3 regions of the Streptomyces sp. NPDC059957 genome follow, and region 2 is predicted to be linked to each of the others. Evidence: riboswitches for the same ligand, from Rfam matches in the RefSeq annotation. Region 2 holds a riboswitch; each other region holds the start of a gene.
What was found. A riboswitch is a leader RNA that binds a small molecule or an ion and turns the genes downstream of it on or off. The one in region 2 is predicted to bind thiamine pyrophosphate.
Positions count from the first base shown of each region.

Region 1 (4,490 bases), on a different contig from region 2:
CTCGCGAACCTCGAGTTCGCGCGGCGCAAGCTGGGCGTGGGCTCCCGGGCATTCGCCTGACCGTCCGCCCTCCTCACACCCTCGCCAGCCCGCTACCCGGAGAGCGCCCATGACCATCACCACCTCGGCCCACACCGCTTCACCCCTGCTCGACCTGGTGCGGCCGGCCCGGCCGACCCACGTGGTGGACGTGGGCGCCAATCCGATCGACGGAGACCCGCCGTACCGACGCATGCTCGAGGCCGGCCTCTGCAGAGTGACGGGGTTCGAGCCCCAGCCCGACGCCCTGGACACCCTGCAACACCGCAAGGGCCCGTACGAGACCTACCTGCCCGACGCCCTGGGCGACGGCGGCACCCACACGCTCTTCGTAGCCGCCAGCTCCGGGATGACCAGCCTCTTCCGCCCCGACACGAACAGGCTCGGGCTCTTCAACGGGTTCGGCGAGTGGGGCCGGATCCGCGAGGAGGTCCCTGTCTCCACCCGGCGACTGGACGACGTCGAAGCGGTCGGCACCTTCGACCTGCTGAAGATCGACATCCAGGGAGCCGAGCTGATGGTCTTCCAGGGCGCCCGGGAGAAACTGGCCGGGGCGGTGGCCGTGCACACGGAGGTCTCCTTCGTCCCGCTGTACGAGGACCAGCCCGTGTTCGGTGACGTGGACCAGGAGCTGCGCGGCCAGGGGTTCATCCCGCACGCCTTCGCGGCGATCAAGCGCTGGCCGATCGCCCCCGTGATCTTCGGCGGAGACTTCCGCGTGGCCCGGCACCAGCTGCTCGAAGCCGATGTCGTGTACGTGCGCGACTTCGGGCAGCCCGAGTCGATGACCGACGAGCAACTCGGGCAGCTGGCCCTGGTCGCCCACCACGTCTACGACTCGACCGACCTCGCCTACTTCTGCCTTGCCCAGCTGAGCATGCGGGGTCTCGCCGATCCCGACGCACCGAACCGCTATCTCGCCGCACTGGGCTGACACGGCGTACGCAACGGCGGCCCGCGACTCCCCCCAAGGTGTCGCGGGCCGTCCGTGTGTGCCGGGACCGGGGTCAGTCGGCCAGCGGCAGGTACACGCGGTTGCCCGCGGCCGCGAACTCGGCGGACTTCTCCGCCATGCCCGCCTCGATCTCCTCGGCGCCCAGGTCGCCACCGTGCTGGCGGCGGATGTCCTGGGAGATCTTCATCGAGCAGAACTTCGGACCGCACATGGAGCAGAAGTGCGCGGTCTTGGCCGGCTCGGCCGGGAGGGTCTCGTCGTGGAACTCACGGGCCGTGTCCGGATCGAGGGCCAGGTTGAACTGGTCCTCCCAGCGGAACTCGAACCGCGCGTCCGACAGGGCGTCGTCCCATTCCTGGGCGCCCGGGTGGCCCTTGGCCAGGTCCGCCGCGTGGGCCGCGATCTTGTACGTGATGACACCGGTCTTCACGTCGTCGCGGTTCGGCAGGCCCAGGTGCTCCTTGGGCGTGACGTAGCAGAGCATCGCGGTGCCCCACCAGGCGATCATCGCGGCGCCGATGCCCGAGGTGATGTGGTCGTACGCGGGCGCGACGTCCGTGGTCAGCGGGCCGAGCGTGTAGAACGGCGCCTCCTCGCAGATCTCCTGCTGGAGGTCGATGTTCTCCTTGATCTTGTGCATCGGGACGTGCCCGGGGCCCTCGATCATCGTCTGCACGTTGTACCGCTTGGCGATCGTGTTGAGCTCGCCCAGCGTCTTCAGCTCCGCGAACTGCGCCGCGTCGTTGGCGTCCGCGATGGAACCGGGGCGCAGGCCGTCACCCAGGGAGTACGTGACGTCGTACGCCGCGAGGATCTCGCAGAGCTCCTCGAAGTTCGTGTAGAGGAAGTTCTCCTTGTGGTGCGCCAGGCACCAGGCGGCCATGATCGAACCGCCGCGCGAGACGATGCCGGTCTTGCGGCGCGCGGTCAGCGGCACGTACGACAGCAGCACGCCGGCGTGGACCGTCATGTAGTCGACGCCCTGCTCGGCCTGCTCGATGACCGTGTCCTTGTAGATCTCCCAGGTCAGGTCCTCGGCGCGGCCGTCGACCTTCTCCAGCGCCTGGTACAGCGGCACGGTGCCGATCGGCACGGGAGAGTTGCGCAGCACCCACTCGCGGGTGGTGTGGATGTTGCGACCGGTCGAGAGGTCCATGACCGTGTCGGCGCCCCACTTGGTCGCCCAGGTCATCTTGTCCACCTCCTCCTCGATCGAGGAGGTGACCGCGGAGTTGCCGATGTTGGCGTTGACCTTCACCAGGAATCGCTTGCCGATGATCATCGGCTCGATCTCGGGGTGGTTCACGTTGACCGGCATGACCGCGCGACCTGCGGCGATCTCCTCGCGGACGACCTCGGGGGAGACGTTCTCGCGGATCGCGACGTACTCCATCTCCGGGGTGATCTCGCCCCGGCGGGCGTACGCGAGCTGCGTGACCGCGGCGCCGCCGCGGCCGCGGCGGGGCTGGCGCGGACGGCCCGGGAAGACCGCGTCGAGGTTCTTGAGGCCACCGCGCGGCGAGGTGTGCTTGATGCCGTCGTCCTCGGGGCGCACGGGGCGGCCCGCGTACTCCTCGGTGTCGCCGCGGCTGATGATCCAGTTCTCGCGCAGCGGCGGCAGGCCGCGGCGGACGTCGGTCTCGACCTGCGGGTCGGTGTACGGACCGGACGTGTCGTAGAGCGTGACGTCCTTGCCGTTGGTGAGGTGGACCTGGCGAACCGGCACCCGGATGTCGGGGCGGGAGCCCGCCACGTATCCCTTGTGCCAGCCGGGCTGGCGCTCGGTCTGGCCATCGGCGTCCTGGCTGACGGCAGGCGTGCGTGCGTCCTGAATGGTCATGAGACCTAATCTCCCTACGCCGGCATTACCCGGTAACAGGTTCGGCGGTCGACGCAGCCTCCTCCCGTACGCATATTCGAATGCGAACGGTGATCAGCGCCCTCTCAGCCCGGTGCTCCGAGCTCCCGCGTTGTGCAAAGTAGCCCCCACGCTAGCGTCATGTGTGGCGTGCTGAACAGTGGGCCCCCTCATCTGTTGCGATGATCAGTCAGTGACGTCCTCGCCGCAGCCCCCCACCGAGCCCACGGATCCCGCTGGCCATTCCGACCACGCAGGCCACGCGCACGCGGACCCGGGTCACTCGCCCGACCGGTCTCCCGGACACTCCCACGGCCATGCGCACAGCCATGGCCCGGCGGCCCCCGTATCGAAGCACCTGCGCAAGGTGATCGCGGCCGTGCTGATCCCCTTCGCGGCCGCCGTCGTGATCGGCATGGCGGTGCTCTGGCCCGGTGGCGCGCCGGGCCACGAACGCACCGGGGTCGGCTTCGACCGGCAGACCCAGGAGGCCACGGTCGTCGCGCTCCAAAACGTCGACTGCAAATCCGTGAACGCCGCGCAGGTGCCGGCCACCGGCGACACCTCCACCCCCGAGGGGCGCGAGGCCCTCGCGGCGCAGACCGGCGAGTGCAAGAAGGCCACCATCAGGGTCGGCAGCGGCCCCGACAAGGGCCGAGAGTTCGTCGAGATCGTCCAGCCGGGCGCGCCCAGACAGTTGACGGACGGCCAGGACGTCGTGGTCGCATACGCCCCGGACGCGCCCCGGGACCTCCAGTACTCCGTGATCGACGTGAACCGCAAGCTGCCGATGGCCCTGCTCGCGGGCATCTTCGCCCTCGCGGTGGTCCTCGTCGGGCGGATGCGCGGACTGTTCGCGCTCATCGCCCTCGCCGTCAGCTTCGCGGTGCTGACCCTCTTCATCCTCCCCGCGATCCTGCAGGGGTCGAATCCGCTGGTCGTGGCCGTGGTCGGAGCCAGCGCGATCATGCTGATCGCGCTCTACATGTGCCACGGGCTGACGGCCCGCACCTCGGTCGCGGTCCTCGGCACGATCATCTCGCTGCTGCTGATCGGCCTGCTGGGCTCGCTGTTCATCGACTGGGCCTTCCTCAGCGGCAACACCGACGACAACACCGGCCTGATCCACGGGCTCTACCCGAACATCGACATGAGCGGTTTGCTGCTTGCGGGTGTCATCATCGGATCGCTCGGCGTACTTGACGACGTGACCGTCACTCAGACCTCGGCGGTCTGGGAACTCCACCAGGCAGACCCGTCGATGGGACCGCGCGGGCTCTACCGGGCGGGCATCCGCATCGGCCGCGACCACATTGCCTCGGTGGTGAACACCCTGGTACTGGCTTATGCGGGAGCGGCGTTGCCGCTGCTCCTCCTGTTCTCGATCGCGAACAGCAGTATGGGCTCGGTGGCCAACAGCGAGCTGGTCGCGGAGGAGATCGTACGAACCCTCGTGGGCTCCATCGGACTGGTCGCCTCGGTACCCGTGACGACGGCGCTGGCCGCGCTGGTGGTGTCCGCCGACCGCGCGGAATCCCCGGCGGCCACAGCGGCCTCGGGGCCGCTCCGCGGCGGCCGGGGTCGGCGGCGCAAGCGCTGAAAGGCGGACCGGCGGGCGCGACTGGTCAGTTCGCGCAC
Region 1 covers NZ_JBHWMB010000005.1:122,317-126,806, reverse strand. The annotation lists gene ACFWBW_RS05480 (glycosyltransferase) at 1-60, shown strand, start outside; gene ACFWBW_RS05475 (FkbM family methyltransferase) at 110-973, shown strand; gene thiC (phosphomethylpyrimidine synthase ThiC) at 1,047-2,834, opposite strand; TPP riboswitch at 2,829-2,973, opposite strand; gene ACFWBW_RS05465 (YibE/F family protein) at 3,046-4,452, shown strand.
Region 1: another riboswitch for thiamine pyrophosphate. It lies ahead of thiC (phosphomethylpyrimidine synthase ThiC); the one in region 2 lies ahead of thiO (glycine oxidase ThiO).

Region 2 (4,466 bases):
CGTCGCGCATTGCCGCGGCCATCAGGACGGGGAGTTGGGCTCGTGTCACGGCGGAGGCGAGCATGACCGCCGCGCAGCCCAGTTCCATGGCCAGGGCCACGTCCGAGGCCGTTCCGGCCCCCGCGTCCAGGATGACCGGGACCCCGGCCCGCTCGGTGATCAGCTCGAAGTTGTGCGGGTTGCGGATGCCCATGCCGGAGCCGATGGGGGAGCCGAGCGGCATGATCGCCGCGCAGCCCACGTCCTCCAGTTTGCGGGCGAGGACCGGGTCGTCGTTCGTGTACGGGAGGACCGTGAAGCCCTCGTCGACCAGGGTTTCGGCCGCGTCGAGCAGCTCGATCCCGTCCGGGAGGAGGGTGCGCTCGTCCGCGACGACCTCCAGCTTGATCCAGTCCGTGCCGAGGGCCTCGCGGGCGAGGCGCGCCGTCAGGACGGCTTCGCCCGCCGTGAAGCAGCCCGCGGTGTTCGGGAGGACCGCGATGCCGAGTCGGCTGAGGACGGACAGGACCGAGCCCTGGACCGTCGGGTCGAGGCGCCGCATCGCGACCGTGGTGAGTTCGGTGCCGGACGCGATCAGCGCCCGCTCCAGGATGTCCAGGCTCGGCGCCCCGCCGGTGCCCATGATCAGGCGCGAGGAGAAGGTCCGGCCGGCGAGGGTGAAGGCGTCGTTGGAGATGTCACACGTGTCCGCCATCTGTTCAGCCCCCCTGGACCGCGGTGAGGACCTCGACGCGGTCGCCGTCGGTCACGGAGGTGTAGGGCCACTGGCCGCGCGGCACCACCGTCTCGTTGAGGGCTGCCGCGACCCCCTTGGTGGCCTCGGTGAGGGTGGCGACCACCGTGGCCAGCATGGTCCCGTCCGCGATCTCGCGCGGCTCGCCGTTGACGGAAATGGTCATGCGAACGACTCCTGTCGCGTGAGGGCGAAACGGCGCGGGGTGAAGGGGCGGGCGATTTCCGGTAGTTCGCCGGTGGTGAGCAGGTCCGCCATCACGTCCCCGGTGAGAGGCGTGAGCAGGACGCCGTTGCGGTAGTGCCCGGTGGCCAGGTGCAGCCCGGGGAGTTCCGTCGGGCCGAGGAGAGGGGCGTTGTCCGGCGATCCCGGCCGCAGTCCGGCCCGGGTTTCCACCAGGGGGAGTTCGGTGATCCCGGGCACCAGCTCGTGGGCGTCGCGCAGGAGTTCGTAGACCCCGCCCGCGGTGACGGTGGTGTCCCAGCCGAGTTCCTCGCTGGTGGCGCCGAGGACGAGCTCGCCGTTCTCGCGCGGCACCAGGTAGACGTGGCTGCCGCGCACGACGGCCCGTACGGTCCGCGACAGGAACGGCCCGTACGACGCGGGCACCGCGAGCCGCAGCACCTGCCCCTTCACCGGGCGTACGGGGGCCACGGCCTCGGGTGGTACGCCGTCCAGCCGGCCGCTGAGCGAGCCCGCGGCCAGCACCACCTGGTCGGCGCGCAGCTCCGTGGCGTCCGCGTCGTCGAGGACCGCGCCGCATGCCCGGTCGGCGGTGGTCAGCAGCCGCGCCGCCCCGGCGCGGTGCAGGGCGACCCCGGCCCGTTCGCAGGCGGCCAGCAGGGCGGCCGCGAGGCGGCGGGGATCGACCTGGTGGTCGCCGTCCACGCGCAGGCCACCGCGGACGCCGGGAGCCAGCATCGGTTCCAGGCGGCGGCACTCGCGGCCGGTCAGCCACTCGGACTCCAGGCCGCAGCGGCGCTGGAGGGCGTGCAGTTCGCGCAGGTGCAGCCGGTCGTCGGCGTCGAGGGCGACGGCCAGGGTGCCGCAGGCGCGGTAGCCGATGTCCATGCCGCCGCTGGCTTCGGCGAGCTCGGCGGCGAACTCGGGGTAGCGGGCGGCGGAGGCGAGGTTGAGCCCGAGCAGGGTCTCCTCGCCGTAGTGCAGCTCGGTGACGGCGGCCAGCATGCCGGCCGCGACCTGGGCGGCGCCGCCGCCGGGGGCCGGATCGGCCAGCGCGGTGCGCAGCCCGCGCCGGGCCGCCCGCCAGGCGGTGACCAGGCCGATGATGCCGCCCCCGATGACGAGCACGTCGTAGCCGGGACTCCGGCCGTTCCGATATGAATGCATGGGCGTCCAGCCCCTCCCTTCGCCGGCATGACCCGGATCAGGTTCGTACGGTCGGAGGCCGGCCAGCCTCCCTCTCAGCCCGGTGCGCCCGGACTCCCGCGATAGGTTCGGTGCCAGAGTAACGCCGAGGCCGACGGCCGGTAAGGCTGCCTCCCCGGTGCCGGTCCCCGGCGGGTTTGAGACACCTATTCCTGACGGACCGTCAGTTGATTAGGCTGGGCCGCGTGAGCGAGCAGACGCAACAGCAGACACGGCAGGCGGAAGACACCGGGCACGGCGTGGTGATCGTCGGCGCCGGGATGGCCGGGGTCCAGACCGCGGTCGTCCTCCGGGAACAGGGCTGGACCGGGCCCGTCACCCTCCTGGGAGCCGAACCCCACCAGCCCTACGACCGGCCCCCGCTGTCCAAGGCGGTGCTCCTCGGCAAGGCCGAGGACTCGGCCTTCGACGTCGACTTCGAGGAGCTCGGCATCGAGCTCCGGCTGGGGGTCGAGGTCACCGGGCTGCGCGCCGCCGACCGGGAAGTGGACACCGAGGCGGGCCCGGTCCCGTACGAGTTCCTCGTGCTGGCCACCGGCGCCCTCCCGCTGACCCTGCCCGGCGCGGAGGGCGTCCCGGGGGTGCACCTGCTGCGCACCCTGGACGACGCGGCCCGGCTGCGGCCCGTACTGGCGGCCTCCTCGGCGGTGGTCGTGGTCGGGGCCGGATGGATCGGCGCGGAGTTCGCCACCGCCGCCCGCGAGGCGGGCTGCGCGGTGACCGTGGTCGAGGCGGCCGACCGGGTGCTGGCGGGCGCGCTGCCGGCGGAGGTCGCCGAGCCGATGGGGCGCTGGTACGCCCAGGCGGGCGCCGAGCTGCTGACGGGCGCGCGGGTGGCTTCCGTGGAGCCGGGCCGGGTCCTGCTGGCCGACGGGCGGGAGCTGCCCGCGGAGGCGGTGGTGGTGGGCATCGGCGCGCGGCCGGCCACCGGATGGCTGGCCGGATCCGGCGTGGAGCTCGGCCCGGACGGAGCGGTCGCCGCCGACGAGTGGCTGCGCACCTCCGTGCCCGGGGTGTACGCCGTGGGGGACTGCGCCTCCTTCCCGTCGGGGCGCTACGGGTCCCGGCTGCTGGTGCACCACTGGGACAACGCGCTCCAGGGACCGCGGGTGGTGGCGGCGGACGTCCTGGCCGGGGGCTCGGGGGAGCAGGTCTACGACCCGGTCCCGTACTTCTGGTCGGAGCAGTTCGGCCGCTTCGTGCAGTACGCGGGACACCACGGCGACGCGGAGCCCCCGCTATGGCGCGGCGACCCGGAAGCCGACACCTGGTCGGTGTGCTGGCTGCGGGAAGGCCGGCTGGTCGCGGTCCTCGCGGTGGGCCGCCCGCGCGACCTCGCCCAGGGGCGCCGCCTCATCGAGTCGGGCGCCCTCGTGGACCCGGCGAAGGTCGCCGACCCGGCGGTCGCGCTGAAGTCGACGCTGCGCTGACCCGGCGGGGCACGGGTCGGGGACGGGTCGGGCCCCCGGCCCCGGCCGGCTCCGGCTGCGCGTGCTTCCGTTCCGGGCCTGCTCCTGCTCCTGCCCGGGCCCCGACGCCTACGTGCGAAGTCCCCTACCCGCCCTTCGCCCGTTCCCCGGGCTCTGCCCGGACCCGCCCCGGGCCCCGTGCCGCCGGGCTTCGCCCCCGGGCTCTGCCGGGACCCGTTCCGGCTCCGTGCCGCTGGGCTTCACCCCCGGGCTCTGCCGGACCCGTTCCGGGGCTTCGCCTCGGGGCCCCGTGCCGCCGGCTCTGCCCGGGGTTGTCCCGGGGTTTTGCTACCCGGCCCCGTGCCGCCGGGCTTCGTCCGGGTCTGTCCCGGGCCCCGCACCCGGTCCGGGCGCGGGGGTGGAGCGGCCCGCGGGCCTTGTGTTTCCGGCTCGCTCGGGTCGCGCCCGGCCCCGTCTCCGGCCCCGACCACGGGGCCCCCGCGCCCCGGACGGGGCCGCTCGGGTACCGGCAGTCAGTCCGAGATGGCAGGCTTGTGCTCGTGACCGAGATTGACGCAAAGATCGATGCCCTTGTTCCCGCCTGGCTCTACCTCCCCGACATCGCGGAGATGCTCGACATCGAAGTGACCAAGGTTCGCCAGCTGGTCAAGGAAGGTCAGCTGCTCGCGGTGCGCCGCGGCGAGAACCGCTCCCTCCAGGTCCCCGCGGCCTTCATCGACGGAGACAAGATCGTCAAGGGGCTGGTCGGCCTGCTGACCGTGCTCCGCGACGACCGCTTCACCGACGCGGAGATCCTGGAGTGGCTCTTCACCGCCGACGAGACCCTGCCCGGCACCCCCGTGCAGGCACTGAGCGAGAATCGCGGCACGGAGGTGAAGCGTCGCGCTCAGGCGCTCGCCATCTGACCCGACTCC
Region 2 covers NZ_JBHWMB010000149.1:390-4,855, forward strand. The annotation lists gene ACFWBW_RS41105 (thiazole synthase) at 1-694, opposite strand, end outside; gene thiS (sulfur carrier protein ThiS) at 699-899, opposite strand; gene thiO (glycine oxidase ThiO) at 896-2,083, opposite strand; TPP riboswitch at 2,081-2,193, opposite strand; gene ACFWBW_RS41120 (NAD(P)/FAD-dependent oxidoreductase) at 2,308-3,552, shown strand; gene ACFWBW_RS41125 (Rv2175c family DNA-binding protein) at 4,092-4,457, shown strand.

Region 3 (4,490 bases), on a different contig from region 2:
CAGTCCCGGGAGAGCTCACTTTCGTCGCCCCTCGTGGAGCGAAGAAGCCGCCCCGGCACCTCGCCGACCTCACCCCCGAGGAGCGCCGGGAGGCGGTCGCCGCGATCGGTGAGAAGCCCTTCCGGGCCAAGCAGCTCTCCCAGCACTACTTCGCCCGGTACGCGCACGATCCGGCCGAGTGGACCGACATCCCCGCCGGCTCCCGCGAGAAGCTCCAGCAGGAGCTGCTGCCGGACCTGATGAACGTCCTGCGCCACATCTCGTGCGATGACGACACCACCCGCAAGACCCTGTGGAAGCTGCACGACGGCACGCTCGTCGAGTCCGTGCTGATGCGCTACCCGGACCGGGTCACCATGTGCATCTCCTCGCAGGCCGGCTGCGGCATGAACTGCCCGTTCTGCGCCACCGGCCAGGCCGGCCTCGACCGCAACCTGTCGACCGCCGAGATCGTCCACCAGATCGTCGACGGCATGCGCGCCCTGCGCGACGGCGAGGTCCCCGGCGGGCCCGCCCGGCTGTCGAACATCGTCTTCATGGGCATGGGCGAGCCGCTCGCCAACTACAACCGCGTCGTCGGCGCCATCCGCCGCCTCACCGACCCGGAGCCCGACGGCCTGGGCCTGTCCCAGCGCGGGATCACCGTCTCCACCGTGGGCCTGGTCCCGGCGATGCACCGCTTCGCCGACGAGGGCTTCAAGTGCCGCCTGGCCGTCTCCCTGCACGCCCCGGACGACGAGCTGCGCGACACCCTGGTCCCCGTGAACACCCGCTGGAACGTCCGCGAGGTGCTCGGCGCGGCCTGGGAGTACGCGGAGAAGTCCGGCCGCCGGATCTCCATCGAGTACGCCCTGATCCGCGACATCAACGACCAGGCCTGGCGCGGCGACCTGCTCGGCAGGCTGCTCAAGGGCAAGCGCGTGCACGTCAACCTGATCCCGCTGAACCCGACGCCGGGCTCGAAGTGGACCGCCTCGCGGCCCGAGGACGAGAAGGCCTTCGTGGACGCCATCGCCCGCCACGGCGTACCGGTGACCGTCCGCGACACCCGTGGCCAGGAGATCGACGGCGCGTGCGGCCAGCTCGCCGCCTCGGAGCGCTGATTTCCGCCGGTTAAGGCGTGCATTCGGCCACGGGGTACCCTGTGGCCGAAACCAATTTCATATTCCGACAGGGGAGCGCCACAGCGCTGAGAGTGCGGTAACCGTCACCGCAGACCCTCTGAACCTCGCCCCGGTCATTCGGGGTAGGAAGTTCGGTCATCACTCAAGCTGTTGCGCCCTGCCCGGCGTCCGCTCCACAGAGCGCCGGGCAGGGCCGCGTCTTCTCCTGGACATCCCAGGAGGAATGCACCAATGAGCACCACCAAGAAGATGGCGGGCATCGCGCTCGTGGCCGCGCTCGGCGTCACCACGCTCAGCGCCTGCGGCGGCGGCGACGCCAAGGACAAGTCCGCCGGAGCGAGCGACGCTCCGGCGTCCAAGTCCAGCACCTCCAAGACGATCACCCTCGTCTCGCACGACTCCTTCAACGTGACCGACACGGTCCTCAAGGAGTTCGAGGCGCAGAGCGGCTACACCGTCAAGGTCCTGAAGTCGGGTGACGCGGGCGCCGCCCTGAACCAGGAGATCCTCACCAAGGGCTCCCCGCGCGGCGACGTCTTCTTCGGCGTGGACAACACGCTCCTCTCCCGGGCCCTCGACCACGGCATCTTCACGCCGTACGAGGCCAAGGGGCTGGCAGGCGTGAAGCCCGAGTTCGTGCTCGACAAGGAGCACCGGGTCACCCCCGTCGACTCCGGCGACATCTGCGTGAACTACGACAAGGCCTACTTCGCCGACAAGAAGCTCGCCCCGCCGCAGACGCTGGACGACCTGATCAAGCCGGAGTACAAGAACCTGCTGGTCACCGAGAACGCCGCGACCTCCTCGCCTGGCCTCGGCTTCCTCCTCGCCTCCGTCGGCAAGTACGGCGACGAGGGCTGGAAGGACTACTGGAGCAAGCTCAAGGCCAACGGCGTCGAGGTCGTCGACGGCTGGGAGCAGGCCTACAACGAGCGCTTCTCCGGCTCGGCGGGCGGCAAGAAGGCCAAGGGCGACCGCCCGCTGGTCGTCTCCTACGCCTCCAGCCCGCCGGTCGAGGTGCTCTACGGCGAGCCGCAGCCGGCCGAGGCCCCCACGGGCGTCGCGACGGGCACCTGCTTCCGCCAGATCGAGTTCGCGGGTCTGCTCAAGGGCGCGAAGAACGAGGAGGGCGGCAAGGCGCTCCTGGACTTCCTGATCTCCAAGAAGTTCCAGGAGGACATGCCGCTCCAGATGTTCGTGAACCCGGTGACCAAGGACGCGGCGCTGCCGGAGCTGTTCACCAAGCACGGCGTCGTCATCGCGAAGCCCGAGACGGTCGCCCCGGAGGCCATCGCCAAGAACCGCGACCAGTGGGTCACGGCGTGGACCGCGCTCGTCGTGAAGTAGGACCGTTGAGTTCCGTACCGAAGGAGAGCGGGCGGGCCACGGCCGTCAGGCTGGGTCTGATGGCCGTGCCGCTCGTCTTCTTCGGGCTGTTCTTCGCGTACCCCGTGGCCGCGATCGTCGGGCGCGGGCTCAAGACCGACGCAGGCTGGCAGTTCGGCCGGATCGGCGAGGTGCTGGCCCGGCCCGACATCGGCGACGTGCTCTGGTTCACCACCTGGCAGGCGCTCGCGTCCACGGCGCTCACGCTCCTGATCGCACTCCCCGGCGCGTACGTCTTCGCGCGCTTCGAGTTCCCCGGCAAGCAACTGCTGCGGGCGCTCGTGACGGTGCCGTTCGTGCTGCCGACGGTCGTGGTCGCCGCCGCCTTCCTCGCGCTGGTGGGGCGCAACGGTCTGCTGGACGAGGTGTGGGGGATCCGCCTCGACACGACCGTCTGGGCGATCCTGCTCGCGCACGTCTTCTTCAACTACGCCGTGGTCATCCGCACGGTCGGCGGACTGTGGGCGCAGCTCGATCCGCGCCAGGAGGAGGCCGCCCGGGTGCTGGGCGCCGGGCGGTTCGCCGCCTGGCGGCGCGTGACGCTGCCCGCTCTGGTGCCGGCGGTGGCTGCCGCCTCGCTGATGGTGTTCCTGTTCACGTTCTCCTCCTTCGGCGTCGTACAGATCCTCGGCGGGCCCGCGTACTCCACCCTGGAAGTGGAGGTCTACCGGCAGACCGCGCAGCTCCTGGACCTGCCGACGGCCGCCGTGCTGACGATGGTGCAGTTCGCGGCCATCGCGGCGATCCTCGGCGTGCACGCCTGGACCGTCCGCAAGCGGGAGACCGCACTGCGGCTCGTCGACCCGGGCAGGACGACGCACCGGCCGCGCGGCTGGGCCCAGCGGGCCCTGCTCGGCGGGGTGCTGCTGACGGTGGCGCTGCTGATCGTGCTCCCGCTCGGCGTGCTCGTGGAACGCTCCCTCGACGCCCCGGGCGGCTACGGCTTCGGCTTCTACCGGGCGCTCCAGGAGGTGGGCGCCGGCGGCGGAACGTTCCTGGTGCCGCCGATCGAGGCGATCTGGAACTCCCTGCAGTACGCGCTCGCCGCCACCGCCATCGCGCTCCTCGTCGGCGGGCTCGCGGCCGCGGCGCTGACCCGGCGCGCCGGCCGCTTCGTACGGGGCTTCGACGCGCTGCTGATGCTCCCGCTCGGGGTGTCGGCCGTGACCGTCGGCTTCGGCTTCCTCATCACCCTCGACGAACCCCCGCTGGACCTGCGGACCTCGTGGATCCTGGTGCCGCTGGCGCAGGCGCTGGTGGGCGTTCCCTTCGTCGTACGGACCATGCTGCCGGTGCTGCGCGCGGTCGACGGGCGGCTGCGGGAGGCCGCCGCCGTGCTCGGCGCCTCACCGCTGCGGGCCTGGCGGGAGGTGGACCTGCCGATGGTGCGGCGGGCCCTGCTGATCGCGGCGGGCTTCGCCTTCGCCGTGTCCCTCGGGGAGTTCGGGGCGACCGTCTTCATCGCGCGGCCCGACCATCCGACGCTGCCGGTCGCCGTCGCGCGGCTGTTGGGGCGGGCCGGGGAGATGAACTACGGGCAGGCGATGGCCCTGAGCACGATCCTGATGCTGACGTGCGCGGTGTCCCTGCTCCTGCTGGAGCGGCTGCGACCCGACAAGACCTCCGGAGAGTTCTGATGACCCTGCTTCAACTGGAAGGGGTGTCGGTCCGCTTCGGTGAGCGCGCGGTCGTGGACGCCGTGGACCTGGCGGTCGCCGAGCACGAGATCGTGTGCGTGCTGGGCCCGAGCGGGAGCGGCAAGTCCACCCTGCTGCGGGTGGTGGCCGGGCTCCAGCCCGTCGCCGACGGCAGGGTGCTCCTGGGCGGCGCCGACCAGGCCGCAGTGCCCGTACACCGGCGGGGGGTGGGCCTGATGTTCCAGGACCACCAGCTGTTCCCGCACCGGGACGTGGGCGGGAACGTCGCCTTCGGGCTGCGGATGCGGGGTGCTTCGAAGCAGTCCTCCGAGGCCCGGGTCAC
Region 3 covers NZ_JBHWMB010000012.1:57,426-61,915, forward strand. The annotation lists gene rlmN (23S rRNA (adenine(2503)-C(2))-methyltransferase RlmN) at 1-1,103, shown strand, start outside; TPP riboswitch at 1,163-1,271, shown strand; gene ACFWBW_RS10855 (thiamine ABC transporter substrate binding subunit) at 1,356-2,471, shown strand; gene ACFWBW_RS10860 (ABC transporter permease) at 2,531-4,147, shown strand; gene ACFWBW_RS10865 (ABC transporter ATP-binding protein) at 4,147-4,490, shown strand, end outside.
Region 3: another riboswitch for thiamine pyrophosphate. It lies ahead of ACFWBW_RS10855 (thiamine ABC transporter substrate binding subunit); the one in region 2 lies ahead of thiO (glycine oxidase ThiO).